One region of the Marinobacter shengliensis genome, then DNA from elsewhere that is predicted to be linked to it. Evidence: predicted binding sites of a transcription regulator. Region 1 holds the regulator's gene; the other holds the start of a gene.

Region 1 (8,156 bases):
CTCGGTGGGCAATGCAGGTGGCCGATCAGAGGCGGGCTACTCGGATGAGTTGGCGAGCATGAGAGCGGAAATCAACTCCCTGAGAGAGATGGTCAGCGGCCGTACCTCGGTACCCGAGAAGCCTGCAGTCGCGGCATCCAATGCGGTTCAGCAGAGGCTTGCAGAGCGGCTGCAGGAATTTGGCCTGGGCGCGGAGCTGGCAACCTCTCTGTCCCGTCAGCATCGCGCCGGCAGGTTGGAAGACGGTTGGAAGCAATCCCTGAAGATGCTGGCCACCGGCGTACGTACCGCTCGGGAACACTGGCTTGAGGCCGGCGGCGTCTATGCGCTGGTGGGGCCAACCGGGTCTGGGAAGACCACCACCATTGGCAAGCTGGCAGCCCAATATGTACTGGAGCACGGGCCGGATTCCCTGGCGTTGGTCACCACCGATCGCTACCGGGTGGCAGCCCATGAACAGCTGTTTGTGTTTGGCCGTATTCTCAATGTTCCGGTCCGGGTTGTGGACGAGAGTCATTCCCTGGATGACATTCTGGACGAATTGTCAGACCGGCACCTGGTTCTGATTGATACTGCCGGGCTGACCAGCTCGGATCGCGGTTATCAGGAACAGCTGGCGGAGTTGGCCCGGAGCGATCACAATATCCGTACCCATCTGGTCGTGTCTGCCACCAGCCAGCCGCGCATCATGAAATCCGTGTGGCATTGCTATAAGATGGCAAACCTTGCAGGCTGCGTCATGACCAAGATTGACGAAGCGCTGACACTGGGTGAGTCTTTGGGCTTTGTCATGGAAACCGGCCTGCCAGTGGCATGGTATACCGATGGCCAGAAGATTCCCGAAGACCTGCACCGGGCAGAGGCCATTCCTCTGGTGCGGTTGGGCGTAGAACGCCTGAAAACAATGCAGCACGGCCAGGCCGTTGCAGAAGGGGCCTGAGGCCCGGTGGTACAGCCGGTGCGCTGCCGTTTGCGCCCACACAAGAACGCAGTAAGAGACTGATAACAGTATGAGCAGACCACATCCGGTTCAGGTGATTGCGGTTACCGGCGGCAAGGGCGGTGTCGGCAAGAGTAATGTGTCCGTCAACCTCGGTATCGCGCTGGCCCAGAAAGGCCGGCGGGTGGTGTTGCTGGATGCAGACCTTGGCCTTGCCAATATCGACGTGCTGTTGGGCATTACCGCCAATCGCAATCTGCAGGATGTGCTCAGTGGCGAGTGCGACCTCAAGGACGTTCTGGTCAACGGCCCGGGTGGTATCAAGATTGTCCCCGCATCGTCCGGCACCCAGCGTATGACCCAGTTGAGCCCGATGGAACATGCAGGGCTGATCAACGCCTTCAGCGAGCTGGGTGACCAGATTGATGTGCTGATTGTTGACACAGCAGCCGGTATTTCCGAGTCGGTCGTCAGTTTCCTGCGGGCCTCCCAGGAATTGCTGCTGGTGGTGTGCGATGAGCCTACCTCCATTACCGATGCTTATGCCCTGATCAAACTGATGAATCGCGACTACGGCACCAACCGTTTCCGTATTCTGGCGAATCAGGTGCGAAATGAGCAGGAAGGCCGGCATCTGTATGAAAAACTGACCCGTGTCACCGAGCGTTTCCTTGATGTAGCACTACAATATGTAGGTATCGTGCCGTACGACGAAGCCGTCAAAAAAGCCGTTCAGCGGCAGCGGGCCGTTCTGGATGCCTATCCACGGGCTAAGGCGTCGCTGGCGATCCGTGCCCTGGCAGAGAAAGTGGACAGCTGGCCGCTGCCATCATCGCCAAGAGGGCATCTGGAGTTTTTCGTGGAGCGGCTCGTCGAAGTCTGATCTGAATCCAGTCCTATAAGAAAACCGGATACATGACATTGGCGAAAAACCTGGGAATCTACCATCAGGCTGGCGCAAAAGGCCCCTCTCAGCTGATTGAGGAGCATGCGCCGCTGGTCAAGAAAATCGCCCTTCATCTGATGGCCCGTTTGCCGGCCTCGGTTCAGCTTGAAGATCTCATGCAGGCCGGCATGATTGGCCTGCTGGAAGCTGCACAACGCTATTCCACCGGCAAGGGTGCCACCTTTGAAACCTACGCAGGCATTCGTATCCGCGGTGCCATGGTGGATGAAATCCGCAAGGGCGACTGGGTTCCCCGCTCCGTTCACCGCAATGCCCGCCGTATCGCGGCAGCCATCAAAACGGTTGAAGACCGCACCGGGCGCGAGGCCCAGGATGTCGATGTTGCCGAAGAGCTGGGCATTGACCTGTCGGAATATCATGCTTCCCTGGCAGACGCCAACAGTGGCCGACTTTTTAGCCTTGATGAGCTCAATGAATCCGGGGAGCTGCCGATAGAAGAAACAGAGGCCAGCGATAATCCCCTGGATGGCATTTCATCAAATGCATTCCAGAAAAGCCTGGCAGAGGCAATCGAAGAGCTTCCTGAGCGAGAAAAGCTGGTGTTGAGCCTCTACTACCAGGAAGAGCTCAACCTGAAGGAAATCGGCGCGGTGCTGGGCGTCAGCGAGAGCCGGGTCAGCCAGATTCATAGCCAGGCGGCCCTTCGTCTCAGGGGGCGGTTGTCCGATTGGCGGGAAGACGAGCCAGAATAAACCGGGCCGGCGCTGACCGCGCGGCGCGTAACTGTGTAGATTTTGGTAACCGGCGCTTTACAACGCGGCCAAACACCACACAATAAGCGGTTAAAGCAGCGGCCTGCTAGACTTTCAAAAGGCTTAATGAAATCCGGGTGTTACTGACTGGAGGTCCCATTGGACAAAAACATGAAAATTCTCATTGTGGATGACTTTTCCACAATGCGGCGAATCATCAAGAATCTGCTGCGCGATCTTGGCTTCACCAATACGGATGAAGCGGACGATGGCAACACTGCATTGCCCATGCTCAGGAGCGGCAAGTACGACTTCCTGGTGACCGACTGGAACATGCCTGGCATGTCGGGTTTTGATCTGCTCAAGGCGGTGCGGGCAGACGAGAACCTGAAGAACCTGCCGGTGCTGATGGTAACCGCGGAGGCCAAGCGTGACCAGATTGTGGCGGCGGCGCAGGCCGGCGTTAACGGGTACGTCGTCAAACCGTTTACCGCTGCCGTTCTCAAGGAAAAGATTGAGAAGATCTTCGAGCGAATCCAGTAACCAGAGGTCGGATGGCTGTCATGACTGACAAGAACGAGAACCATCAGGGCCTCGACCCGGAGGTAACCGAAAAGCTCCAGCAGCAAAGCTCCGAATTGGCCGAATGCATCAGTTCCGGTAACTACGCCCGTGCGATGTCGGTGATCAACGAGCTTAGTGAAGTTCGCGACCAGAGCCTCTATCGGGAAGTGGGGCGGTTGACCCGGAGCCTGCACGAGGCTATCCGGAATTTTCAGATAGACGCCCGCAGTGCCGAGCAGAAAGAAGCCTTGTCCAAGATGTCCGATGCCTCGGATCGGCTGGCCTACGTTGTCCAGATGACCAGCCAGGCGGCTAATCGCACCATGGACCTGGTCGAAGAAAGCATGCCGGTGGCGCATACCATGCGCGACGAAGCGACCGCCCTGCGAGACGAATGGCAGCGGTTGCGTCGTCGGGAAATGGAGCCGGCAGAATTCCGGGAGCTGTACGGCCGCATTGATCGCTTCTTTGCGGGCCTGGCCACAGATTCCGATACCCTGTACAGCAACCTGTCAGAAATCCTTCTGGCCCAGGACTTCCAGGATCTTACCGGGCAGGTTATCCAGAAAGTAACGGCTCTTGTGAAAGAAGTCGAAGAGAACCTGCTTGGCCTGGTGGTGATGGCCAGCCACGTGGACCAGCTCACCGGCACCGTGCACCAGATTGAAGAAAAAGAAGAATCGGCCGAAAAAGGGGTAGGGCCTCAGATCAAGGCTGAGGAGCGTGATGATGTAGTTTCGGGGCAGGACGACGTTGATGACCTGTTATCCAGTCTCGGTTTCTGAACGATTATAGAGGGTGACGCATGGCGTTTGATGCCGACGAAGAGATCCTGCAGGACTTCCTGGTTGAAGCCGGCGAGATTCTCGAAAAGCTGTCCGAGCAGCTGGTAGATCTTGAGCAGCATCCGGATGACAGCAACCTGCTCAACGCCATCTTCCGTGGTTTCCACACGGTCAAGGGCGGTGCCGGGTTCCTGCAGCTCGAAGCGCTGGTCAACTGCTGTCACTCTGCGGAAAATGTGTTCGATATCCTCCGCAACCACAAGCGCAAGGTCACCTCCGAATTGATGGACGTGGTGCTGGAAGCTCTGGACCACGTCAACGCCATGTTTGATCAGGTTCGTAACCGTGAAGAGCCGACTCCGGCTCCGGACGAATTGATCGCTGCGCTGGATGAACTTGCCAAGCCGGAAGGCGACACGGCAGCGCCGGCACCGGCAACGCCAGAACCCGAACCTGCCGCCGGTGCGGGCAATGATTCCGGAGATATTACCGACGAAGAGTTTGAGCAACTGCTGGATGCCCTGGCCGATGAAAAAGGTGCAGAGCAACAGCCGGCGGCCGCACCGGAAAACACCTCCGCCAACGACGCCGGGTCAGACGGCGACGAGATCACCGACGACGAATTTGAAGCCCTGCTGGACCAGTTGCATGGTAAAGGCCAGTTTGCTGGCCCCCCGGTTGTTGATAACGACACCCCGCCGGAGCCGGAACCAGAAGAGCCGGCAAAATCATCCACTGGTGATGATCTGATCACCGATGACGAGTTTGAAAACCTGCTGGATGAGCTGCATGGCAAAGGCAAGAGCCCTGGTGCGGCCCCCGCAGCGGAGACCAAACCTGAGCCTGCGGCCAAGCCTGAGCCAAAGAAGCCGGAACCAAAACAGCCGGAACCCGCCAGGCAGGAAGCCAAGCCGGCAGCCCCCTCCGCCCCGGCAAGAGATGCGGCGCCCGCAGCCGAGACCACCGTGCGGGTGGATACCAAGCGCCTTGACGACATCATGAATATGGTGGGTGAGCTGGTACTGGTCCGTAATCGCCTGCAGCGCCTGGGCTCCGAGAGCGAAGATGAACATATGCACAAGGCGGTCGCCAACCTCGACGTGGTGACCACCGATTTGCAGGCGGCGGTCATGCAGACCCGCATGCAACCGATCAAAAAGGTATTCGGGCGCTTCCCACGGGTGGTACGAGACCTGGCCCGAGGGCTGAAGAAAGAAATCAACCTGGTGATGCACGGGGAAGAAACCGACCTGGACAAGAACCTGGTCGAAGCGCTGTCCGACCCGCTGGTTCACCTGGTAAGAAACTCCGTTGATCATGGCATTGAAATGCCAGAGGTGCGGGAAAAGGCCGGTAAGCCCCGTGCAGGCACTGTGACCCTGTCAGCGGAACAAGAGGGGGATCATATCCTGCTTTCCATCTCTGACGACGGCGCGGGTATGAACCCTGATGTTCTGCGCCGAAAAGCGGTGGAGAAAGGGCTGTACGACCAGGACGCCGCAGATCGACTGACCGATAACGAGTGTTTTAACCTGATTTTTGCCGCTGGTTTCTCGACCAAGGAACAGATATCCGATGTTTCTGGCCGAGGCGTGGGCATGGATGTGGTGAAAACCAAGATCGGCCAACTTAACGGCCAGATCAACATCGTGTCTGAACAGGGCAAGGGCACCAGCATTATTATCAAGGTGCCGCTCACCCTGGCGATCATGCCTACGCTGATGATCATGCTGGGCGATCAGTCTTTCGCCTTGCCCCTGGTGAACGTGGTTGAAATTTTCCATCTGGATCTGTCGAAAACGAACATTGTCGATGGCCGGGAATGCATTGTGGTGCGTGACAAGGTATTCCCGCTGTTCCACATCAAGCGCTGGCTGGTACATGGCGCGGCTGGCCAGAAAGAGCCGGAAAACGCCCATGTGGTGATTGTGGCCATGGGTACAAAGCAGGTCGGGTTCGTGGTGGACCAGCTGATCGGCCAGGAAGAGGTGGTGATCAAGCCCCTGGGGCGGGCGTTACAGGGTACGCCCGGTATGGCCGGGGCCACCATCACCGGTGACGGCCGCATTGCCCTGATTATTGACGTACCCAGCCTTCTTCAACATTACGGTTAGCGGTACCGGGGCAGATAACATGCAGGATTGTTTAGGAGAAATGGATGACAGTTTCTGTCCTGGTCGTTGATGATTCAGGGTTCTTTCGCAAACGGCTGACGGAAATCCTCACGGCCTCGGGGCAAATCGAGGTTGTTGGTGCGGCAACCAATGGCCGTGAAGGGGTGGAGCTGGCTGAAAAGCTGCGCCCTGATGTGATTACCATGGACTACGAAATGCCCGTGATGGATGGTATTTCGGCGGTTCGTGAAATCATGAAAAAGCACCCGACCCCGGTGTTGATGTTCTCATCTCTGACGTATGAGGGTGCGCGGGTTACTCTGGATGCCCTGGAAGCCGGGGCAGTGGACTTCCTGCCCAAGAACTTCGAGGAAATTGCCCGGGATACCAGCCAACTTCAGAAAATCCTCATCGATCGGATTCTTGACGTGGCAGGCAGCAAGCCCAGCGGTCGTTCTGCGGCCCCGGCTGCACGCCCGGCAGCTCCGCGTCCCGGGGTTACGCGCCCGGCTGCCCCGCAGCCTCCAGAGCGGCCCGCCAGACCGGTAACCCGCGACCGCTCAGCCCCGGCCCCAGTCCAGCCAGAGCCGACCCGCGAGCCGGAAACTCCAAGACGGCCCTCCCGGAAAGCCGCACCAAGACATTACAGCGTGGTTGCAATTGGCACTTCCACGGGAGGGCCGGTGGCGTTACAGAAGGTCTTGACCGCGCTGCCGGCCTCTTTCCCGGCTCCCATTGTGCTGGTTCAGCACATGCCTGCCAGCTTTACCCCGGCTTTTGCCGAGCGCCTGAACAAACTTTGCCGTATTCAGGTCAAGCAGGCCGAAGATGGCGATATCCTGAAGCCTGGCCATGCCTTGTTGGCGCCTGGCGGCAAGCAGATGATGATCGAAAATCGTGGCGGTCAGGCGAGAGTCAGGATCCTGCCGGGTGACGAACGGCTGAATTACAAACCCTGTGTGGATGTCACTTTCGGTTCTCTTGCCCGAAGCTTCCCGGGGAAAACCCTGGGCGTCATCCTGACGGGAATGGGAGCAGACGGTAAGGAAGGCTGCCGGATGATGAAGCAGTCTGGCTCAGTGGTCTGGTCCCAGGATGAGAAATCCTCGGTCATCTACGGCATGCCCATGGCCGTTGCCAAGGCCGGATTGAGTGACGAAATCCTGCCGCTTGATGAAGTTGGCCCCCGGCTGGTTGAAGGCGTGAGCTGATGGATATTCTGAGCCTGCTGGGTATCATCCTTGCGTTTGTAGCCATCCTGGGTGGCAACCTGCTGGAAGGTGGTGCGGTCGGGTCCCTGTTCAACGGGCCCGCCGGGCTGATTGTGGTTGGGGGCACACTGGCGGCCACCATTCTGCAAACCTCCTGGCCCATGCTCAAGCGGGCCATGGCGCAGATTCGCTGGGTGTTTGTGCCGCCCTATATCAGCCTGGAAGATGGTATTGGCAAGGTTATCGACTGGAGCGTCAAGGCTCGTAAGCAGGGTTTGCTGGGCCTTGAAGGCCTGGCAGAGCGGGAGCCGGAGAAATTTGCCCGCAAGGGGCTGCAATTGCTGGTTGATGGCGCTGAGCCGGAAGCCATCCGCAGCATTATGGAAGTGGATCTGGAATCCCGTGAGCAGCGGGATCTTGAGGCGGCGCGTATCTATGAAGCCATGGGTGGTTATTCGCCGACGATCGGTATCATTGGGGCGGTCATGGGCCTGATTCAGGTGATGACCAACCTTGAAGACCCGCAGTCTCTGGGTAGCGGCATTGCCACCGCGTTTGTAGCCACCATCTACGGCGTGGCCCTGGCCAACCTGCTGTTTTTCCCTGTCGCCAACAAGTTGCGAAGTATCGTCAAGGAACGTACCCGCTACGAAGACATGATGATCGATGGCATCATCGCCATCGCTGAGGGTGAGAACCCGAAATCCATTGAACTGAGGCTGCGGGGCTTCCTGCAGTAATCAGGACGGACTAGCCTATGCGTCGGCGCAGACAACCCCAGGATGACCTGCACAATAAGGAGCGTTGGCTGATATCCTATGCGGATTTCATCACGCTTCTGTTCGCTTTTTTTGTTGTCATGTACTCGGTGTCTTCCGTTAAC
Region 2 (8,156 bases), 1.1 Mb from region 1:
TAGTGGGCTTTATCGTGAAAACCGTGCTGGTAGAGATCATGCAGATCTGATCTGCCCGGATAGCCGTCACTTTACGGCCACCACCGTGTGGCCGTATCATCCTCTGCCCTTTTGCAACGCTCCGAACAAACAGCAAGGATTCAGCCCCAATGTGGTTTCGTAACGCCCGGATTTTCCGTTTCACCAAGCCCTTTGATATCACCGCCGAAGCCCTGGAAGAAAAGCTGCAGGCTGATGCTTTCAAGCCCTGCGGCCCCCAGGAAACCACCCGCCAGGGTTGGGTGCCTCCCCTTGGAAAACACGGTGAGCAATTGGTGCACAGCGCCAACGGTTACCACCTGATCGCTCTGCGCAAGGAAGAGAAGATTCTGCCGGGCCCTGTGGTCAAGGAAGCCGTAGAAGAGCGGGCCGAGGCCATCGAGCTGGATCAGGGCCGCAAAGTGCGCAAAAAGGAAAAAGAAGAAATCAAAGAGCAGGTCATGCTGGAAATGCTGCCCCAGGCGTTTTCCCGTAACCGCCGCTGCTTTGCCTACCTGGCACCGCAGGACGGTGTACTGGTGGTCGATGCTGGCTCTGCCAAGCAGGCGGAAGATCTGGCATCCACCCTTCGAAAAAGCCTGGGTTCGCTGCCCGTTCGCCCACCGGCAGTAGAGCAGGCACCTGCCTTCACCTTCACCGGCTGGCTGACGGAAACCATCGATCACCCTGCCAATATCGTGCTGGGCAGCGAATGCGAACTCAAGGATCCATCAGAAGACGGCGGCGTGGTGCGTTGCAAGGGCCTTGACCTGAAAGCCGATGAAATTCGCAACCACCTGGAAACCGGCATGCAGGTCACCAAACTCGCGCTGACCTGGGATGACAACGTCTCTTTCGTTCTGGACGAAGAATTGGGCATTCGCCGGCTGAAATTCGGTGAAACCCTGCAGGACCAGTTGGATGATGTGGATGTGGACGACGCCCTGGCCAAGTTCGACGCCGCCTTTACGCTGATGACCCTGGAACTCTCCCGAATGATTCCCGGGCTGCTGGAAGCGCTCGGCGGTGAAGACCGCTCCGCCATCGTCGAGGAATAAGGCCAAAGGGGGTACTTACAGGTGCCCCCCTTTCCCCAGCCGCTCTTTTTGCCAGTCTTTCACCGGCTCATTCAGCACCAGTCGTAGATCCATCACTTCTTCTTCCGGGTTGTACTTGATTTCAAAACCCAGATGCTCTGCCAACTTCAGCATTGGGCGGTTATCCGCCAGCACGTTGCCGATCATTTCCATGGTGCCCCGGGCACGGCAGTAGTCGATCATCTTCTGCATCAGTGCCACGCCCAGCCCCTCACCTTTCATCCGGTCGTCCACCATCACAGCAAACTCACAGCGCAGGTTGTCTGCGTCTGTCCAGGTGCGAACAGTGCCCAGGGTTTCCTCTCCCTCACCGTCCAGCCGCGGTGCATTGGCGATAAACACCATTTCACGGTCGTAATCGATCTGCACCATCTGGGCGACGTCTTCCCGGGAGAAATGTTTTCGGTACTGGAAGAACCGGTAACGAATGGACTCTGGTGACTGATGTTCGTGGAATGAACGGTGGGCCGGCTCATCTTCCGCCAGCACCGGGCGGATAATGACTCGCCGACCGGATTTTGGCAGCACAATCCACTCTTCCAGCTCCCTCGGGTATGGCTGGATGATCGGTTTGCCCCGGCGGTCATCCAGATCAATGGCAATGTTTACCGCCACCGCCCCCTGCTCATTGAACAGCAGTGGCGCAATCTCCAGGCCCCGAATCTCCGGGATGTCGATGACAATCTGGGACAGGGTGACCAATGTCTCCGACACGGCACGAATGTCTTCCTCAGGCTTGAGGCTGTGCTCGTTCAACAGTTTGTACATGTAGGTGCGGCGCAGCAGCTCGCGGGCCAGCACCATGTTCAGCGGCGGCAAGGCAATTTGCCGGTCGGTCATGATGTTGATCTGAGCCCCCGCTGCACCGCACACCACCAGCGGGCCGAACAAGTTGTCCCGAGTGATCCCCACGCTGAATTCAATGCCACCCACATGCTGATACGAACGCTGCACGGCAAAACCGAGAAATCCGCTGCGGGGGAAGTGCTCCCTGTACTCATCCATCAGGAAGCGGCAGCTATCGATAATGGCTTGCTCACTGTTGAGCTTTTTGACCGTGCCTTTGTAACGGCGCTGGGTAGGGCTCAGGTCCAGAAACGGAAAGCAGCCCTGTTCATGCACCACCGTAATATCAATGGGCCGGCGCTCCACCGCAAACACCTCAAGCACTTCTTCGACATCGTCACAGTAAACGGTGTCGATGGTGTTGATGCCATAATCACAGATCACCCGCCGGGCTTCGCGGTTGGACAGATGCCTCCGGCCATCGCTCAGTGCCCGGGCCACGAGTTTCCGGGTATTGGCACGGTCGGCGAAATGGTCGGTGAAGGATTCCGGTGTTTCTGTCAGCAGTCTCTGCACCCGCTGGTGACGAACGTGCTGCATAAAGGCCATGACCGCCTTCTCCGGATTGAAGAACGACGGCAGGCCGGCACGATAAAATTCTTCACGGGAATCCATCACCGTGCTCTGCCCCAGCCAGCAGGTGAAAATGTTCAGCCGTGTGCCCTTGGAAGCCTGCACCACCGCATCGGCAATCTGCAGGCTGTCCTCGATCAGGGTTGGCGCATACATCACCAACACGTTGGCCACGTTCGGGTCTTTGGCGAGAATCTTGATCGCCTTGCCATAAAGTTCTGGCGTGGCGTCGTAGTTGAGGTCGATCGGGTTTTTCCGGGTCCAGTAGGCCGGCAGCAGCTCCGCCAGGGCATCAACGGACTGCTCCGACAGTTCCGCCAGTTCGCCGCCCAGGTCGGCCAACCGGTCCACCGCCAGCACACCGGGGCCAACCCCGTTGGCCATGATCGCCAACGATTCGCGCCGCAGCGGGCGCATTCGGGTCAGGGTTTCCAGGGCATCAAACATCTGGCCCAGGCCGTCCACCCGCAACACACCGGCTCTCTGCAGCATGGCATCGTAAATCGGGTCACTGCGCTTGATGCCGGCCGGTAACTCATGGGCGAACCACTCCGACTCCGGCACCCGACCGGATTTCACCGCAATGACCGGTTTGGTCCGGGAGGCTACCCGTACCGCCGACATAAAGCGGCGGGGATTGGGAATATTTTCGATGTGCAAAAGGATGGCGCGGGTCTGGGTGTCCTGGGCCAGGTAATCGATCAGGTCGTCGTGATCAATGTCCATGCCGTCGCCCAGTGTCAGGAAGTAGGAAAACCCGACACCCCGGGCAAAAGCCCAGTCAATCACCGAACTGGCAATGGTGCCGGACTGCCCCACAAACGCCACCCGTCCGGGAATGGCGCCCATGTGTGCATAGGTGGCGTTAAGATGACGTGCCGGCACCATCAGGCCGATGGTATTGGGCCCCAATACCCGAATGCCGGTTTCCCGGGCCGCGTCCCGCACCGAATACATCAACGGCTGCCCGGTTTTACTGTGGGTACGTGACATACCGCCGGTCATCACAATGGCGGTACGCACACCACATTCGCCGAGCTTTCGAATCATTTTTGGCACAGTATCCGGTGGCGTACAGATAATGGCCAGGTCCGGGCTAAAATCCAGTTTCGAGACCTTCTTGACGCAAGGAACCCCGTGCACGTTGTCGTAGTCGGTCTGGTTGACCACTACCAGGCGGCCCGGATAGCCGCCACCCAGCAGGTTCCGGAGTACCATACCACCGAGGTTCTCGGCCCGTTCGGAAGCACCAATCACAGCAATGGATTCAGGATTGAACAGGCTTTCCAGATAGCGGGTACTCAAGGTGACTCTCCCTGACCATGGGCGACGAAGATATGGATAAGAATCTCAATAAAACAGGATACTTATCAATGTATAACTTATCTTAGATGGGTATTTCCTGATGTAAATCCGGTATCACAACCATTAGACCAAAGAAATACGACAAACTTCGGTTTTCCCTGATAACATGGCCTGAAAAATAAGCATATTCGGGTTCAGGCTAGACGTATGACCACGGCATTTTTTTCCCACGATGACTGCATGAAGCACAATATGGGCCCGGAGCACCCGGAATGCCCTGAGCGAATCTCCACCATACTCGCGTATCTGGCAGACACTCACCTGGAACGGGATTTGGACTGGGTTCGACCAGAAGAAATTACCCGTGACCAGCTGTTAACGGTGCACCCCGAGACTTACCTTCAACAGCTAGATATGATGCAGCCTACCCGGGGCCGGGTGTTTACCGATCCGGACACCGCCATGATGCCGGATACCCTGCGCGCCGCCCGACTGGCCGCCGGCGGCAATATCCAGGCGGTCGATATGGTGATGAGCAGTCAGGTGACCAACGCGTTTGTCTGCGCCCGCCCACCCGGGCACCATGCCGAACGCTCCAAATCCATGGGGTTCTGCTTCTATAACAACGTGGCACTGGCGGCCATGCGCGCCCTCACCTTCCACCACCTGGAACGGGTTGCGATCGTTGATTTCGATGTGCATCAGGGCAACGGCACGGTAGACATCGTCAGCGGAGACGAACGCATCCTGATGTGCTCCAGCTTCCAGCATCCGTTCTATCCGCACTCCCATGTGCATCGCCAGGCGGACAACATTATCAATGCGCCGATCGAGGCCAACTGCTCAGCTCTGGACTACCGTAAAGCGGTGGAAGCAGCGTGGCTTAAGAAATTGCAGGATTTCCGCCCGCAGCTGGTACTGATTTCAGCCGGCTTTGACGGCCACAAACTCGACCCGATGGCAGAACTGAATCTGGAAGTGGACGACTATCGCTGGTTGACGGAAATGCTGATCAGCGTGGCCCATGACCACGCAAATGACCGGATTGTGTCAACTCTGGAGGGGGGATATCACCTGAAAGCGCTGGCCGAAAGCGTCACCGCCCACCTGGACCTGCTCAGCACGGTTTACTGAGAAGTCCCGCTCCATTCAGCCCGAGAAATCCATACCCGGGCCGTTCGCCTGCTGTAACTCCGGCCGCTCGCCCTGCCGTTGCAAGCGAATGGTGGTACGGCGATTATCCGCATGCCGGCGGGAAACCGGGAACTGGTCACCGTGCCCACGCACAATCAGAAGGTCATCATCGATACCGCGGGATCGCAGATAGTCCGCCACCACATTCGCCCGCTCTTCGGACAGCGCCCGGTTATCGATGCGGCTGCCAACACTGTCTGAATGGCCGTCCACAAATATCCGCTCAACGGTGGAATCCGCCATTACGTAGGTCACGATGTTATCCAGCAGCTGCCTGTCGGTATCAGACAGGCTGGTACTGCCGCTGACAAACGGCACTCGGGAACGACGAATCTGGTCGTAGTTCACCGGCAACAGGCTGGATACGCACTCCCGGTAGCCCGAGTACGGGCCTGAGAAATTAACGTTGGAAAGTTGAACCCGCACGGGCCGGTCATCATAACGGGCAGCTCGTGTGACGGTCGGGCGCATCCCCTGCAACAAACCCTGAGTCATCAGGGTTGCCTCACGACTGCTGACCGTGACCGCCCTGGGCTGGTCAGAGACCGTTACCGAGCCGATGGCCCGGGGCGCCACGCCAGGACGCCAGGCTGGCGCTTCCACCACTAGCTGGCCGCGACCGGGGCGCATCACCGGGATCTCGGATTCCAGATAGAAACTCAACGCTTCGCCGGCCCGATGGCGGAAAACCGCCCTGCCGTATCCCGGTACCTCGTGTACCAGAGAACACTCAAACACGGATTCCGACAGGTACCACTGGCTGTTCTCAATGCCGGCACCGTAGCTTGTCGCCAAAACAGGCGTAGCCGCCACTGCAAACAAAGCCGACACGCCTGCAGCTGCCAGCTTTTGATGAAGTATATGGCGAAGCGAATAAGTCATTGTGAGAGCGCCTCGAAAACCGGGTCTGTTTTCAACATGACTGTTTAACGGCGATCAAAATGATTACTTGAGCCACAAAGGGACTGGAATAGCAAAAACATTCCCATCCGCCTTCTGATATAATCCGCAAAATTTTTTGGCTGCTTTGCGGATACCATCATGACCAGAACACTCACCATCACCCGACCCGACGACTGGCACCTACACGTGCGCGACGGTGCTGTGCTGAACAGCGTGGTGCCGGCCACGGCCGCCTGCTTTGGCCGGGCAATCATCATGCCGAATCTGGTGCCACCGGTAACCGATGCGGCCGCCGCCATGGCTTATCGTGAGCGTATTCGGGCAGCTGCCGGCAGCACCGGCTTTGAACCGCTGATGACACTGTACCTGACGGAAAGTATGACCCCCGAAACCATTCGGGAAGCCAAGGCCGCCGGTGTTGTCGCTGCCAAACTCTACCCCGCGGGCGCCACCACCAATTCCGAGTCCGGCGTTACCGATATCCGCAATATTTACCCGGTTCTTGAAGCCATGGCTGAGTGCGGCATGCTGCTTTTGGTTCACGGCGAAGTGACGGACGCCGACATTGATATCTTCGACCGGGAAAAAGTGTTTCTTGATCGGGTCCTGAGCCCAACCATCGAGGCCTTCCCGACCCTGAAAGTGGTGCTGGAGCACATCACCACGGCGGATTCCGCCGAGTTTGTGCGCGCCCATACCGGCGGCAACCTGGCCGCCACCGTGACGCCACAGCACCTGATGTACAACCGGAATCATATGCTGGTGGGCGGTATCCGCCCCCACCTGTATTGCCTGCCGATCCTGAAACGGAACAAGCATCAGCTGGCGCTGCGCGAAGCGGTTGCCAGCGGCGATCCTCGGTTCTTCCTGGGCACCGATTCCGCACCCCACGCCCGCGACAAAAAGGAAGCCGCCTGCGGCTGCGCCGGTTGCTACTCTGCCTACGGCGCCATTGGCCTGTACGCAGACGTCTTTGAGGAACTCGGCATTCTCGACAAACTGGAAGCTTTTGCCAGTTTCAACGGCGCCGACTTTTATGGCCTGCCACGAAACACCGATGCCATTACCCTGGTACGTGAGCCCTGGACCATGCCAGAGCAACTGCCGTTGGCCGACGGTAACATCGTACCCTTGAAGGCCGGTGAAACCGTTCACTGGCGCATGGCGTAACTCATTATTCATTCATAACACGAACATCGGAGTTCGAGTGTCAGAAGAAAACAAGCCGCCACATCCTATGTCCCAACGCTTCCGTGGCTTCCTGCCGGTGGTTGTCGATGTTGAAACCGCCGGTTTCAATCCGGAGCGAGACGCCCTGCTCGAAATTGCCGCCGTCATACTGACCATGGACGACGATGGCTTGCTGCGCCGGGGGGAAACCCACGTGCAGCAGATTGACCCCTTCGAAGGCGCAAACCTGGAACAGTCTGCCCTGGACTTCACCGGCATCGACCCCTGGAACCCGGAACGTGAGGCAGTCCCTGAGCGGGAAGGCCTGAGCGAAATATTCTCCCCGATCCGCAAGGCGGTGAAAGCCCACGACTGCAAGCGTGCGGTTCTGGTCGGCCACAACGCCACCTTTGACCACAACTTTGTGTTTGCGGCTGCCTTGCGGGCCGACATCAAACGCAATCCGTTCCACCCGTTCTCCACCTTTGACACAGCAACTCTGGCTGGCCTGGCCTATGGCCATACGGTGCTGGCACAGGCCTGTAAACTGGCGGGCATCCCTTTCAGCAACAAGGAAGCCCACTCCGCAGCCTACGATGCAGAAAAAACCGCTGACCTGTTCTGCGGCATCGTGAACCGCTGGAAAGAGCTGGGCGGTTTTCCGCCGCCGCTCATTGAGCCAGAGGAAGAAGCGACAAGCTGATAACCGCCAGAATCAAAAAAACCCGCCGAAGCGGGTTTTTTCTTGCCTGGAGACAGCTTACCAGTAGATACCTCGCATAATGGCCGCGAACGCCACCTGCTCGGTCGACACCTTGGGCTTTTCACCAGACTTGCTACCAGCGGCAGACGGAGAATCCGGGAACATCCGGTAACCGGTGTTCATGATAATCTCACCCATCTTCGGCGCCAGGGCGTGCAGAACCTGGGCAAAGACACCCAGGCGAGTAGCAATACGCTTCGGCCGGTAAACGATGGCATCCGCCACCATCTGCGCAGCTTCATCCGGTGACAGCGTGGGTACCGAATCGTAAATCTTGGTCGGCGCAA

What was found. The regulator FliA, encoded in region 1, starts transcription of late flagellar genes. The targets are predictions, from matches to a motif close to CTAAAGTTTNNNNNNNNNNNGCCGNTAA.
Region 2: the regulator FliA is predicted to act here: its motif matches at 5,960-5,987, upstream of QUE75_RS12420 (flagellar protein MotY).

Annotation. Positions count from the first base shown of each region.
Region 1 is NZ_AP028062.1:1,603,801-1,611,956, forward strand. Features, by position in the region: gene flhF (flagellar biosynthesis protein FlhF) at 1-940, shown strand, start outside; gene QUE75_RS07315 (MinD/ParA family protein) at 1,011-1,823, shown strand; gene QUE75_RS07320 (RNA polymerase sigma factor FliA) at 1,856-2,599, shown strand; gene cheY (chemotaxis response regulator CheY) at 2,759-3,142, shown strand; gene QUE75_RS07330 (protein phosphatase CheZ) at 3,163-3,948, shown strand; gene QUE75_RS07335 (chemotaxis protein CheA) at 3,969-6,062, shown strand; gene QUE75_RS07340 (protein-glutamate methylesterase/protein-glutamine glutaminase) at 6,107-7,273, shown strand; gene QUE75_RS07345 (flagellar motor protein) at 7,273-8,013, shown strand; gene motD (flagellar motor protein MotD) at 8,031-8,156, shown strand, end outside.
Region 2 is NZ_AP028062.1:2,701,274-2,709,429, forward strand. Features, by position in the region: gene QUE75_RS12400 (DUF2788 domain-containing protein) at 1-50, shown strand, start outside; gene rdgC (recombination-associated protein RdgC) at 150-1,076, shown strand; gene QUE75_RS12410 (bifunctional acetate--CoA ligase family protein/GNAT family N-acetyltransferase) at 1,092-3,839, opposite strand; gene QUE75_RS12415 (histone deacetylase family protein) at 4,047-4,973, shown strand; gene QUE75_RS12420 (flagellar protein MotY) at 4,989-5,915, opposite strand; gene pyrC (dihydroorotase) at 6,075-7,106, shown strand; gene rnt (ribonuclease T) at 7,144-7,809, shown strand; gene QUE75_RS12435 (SDR family oxidoreductase) at 7,867-8,156, opposite strand, start outside.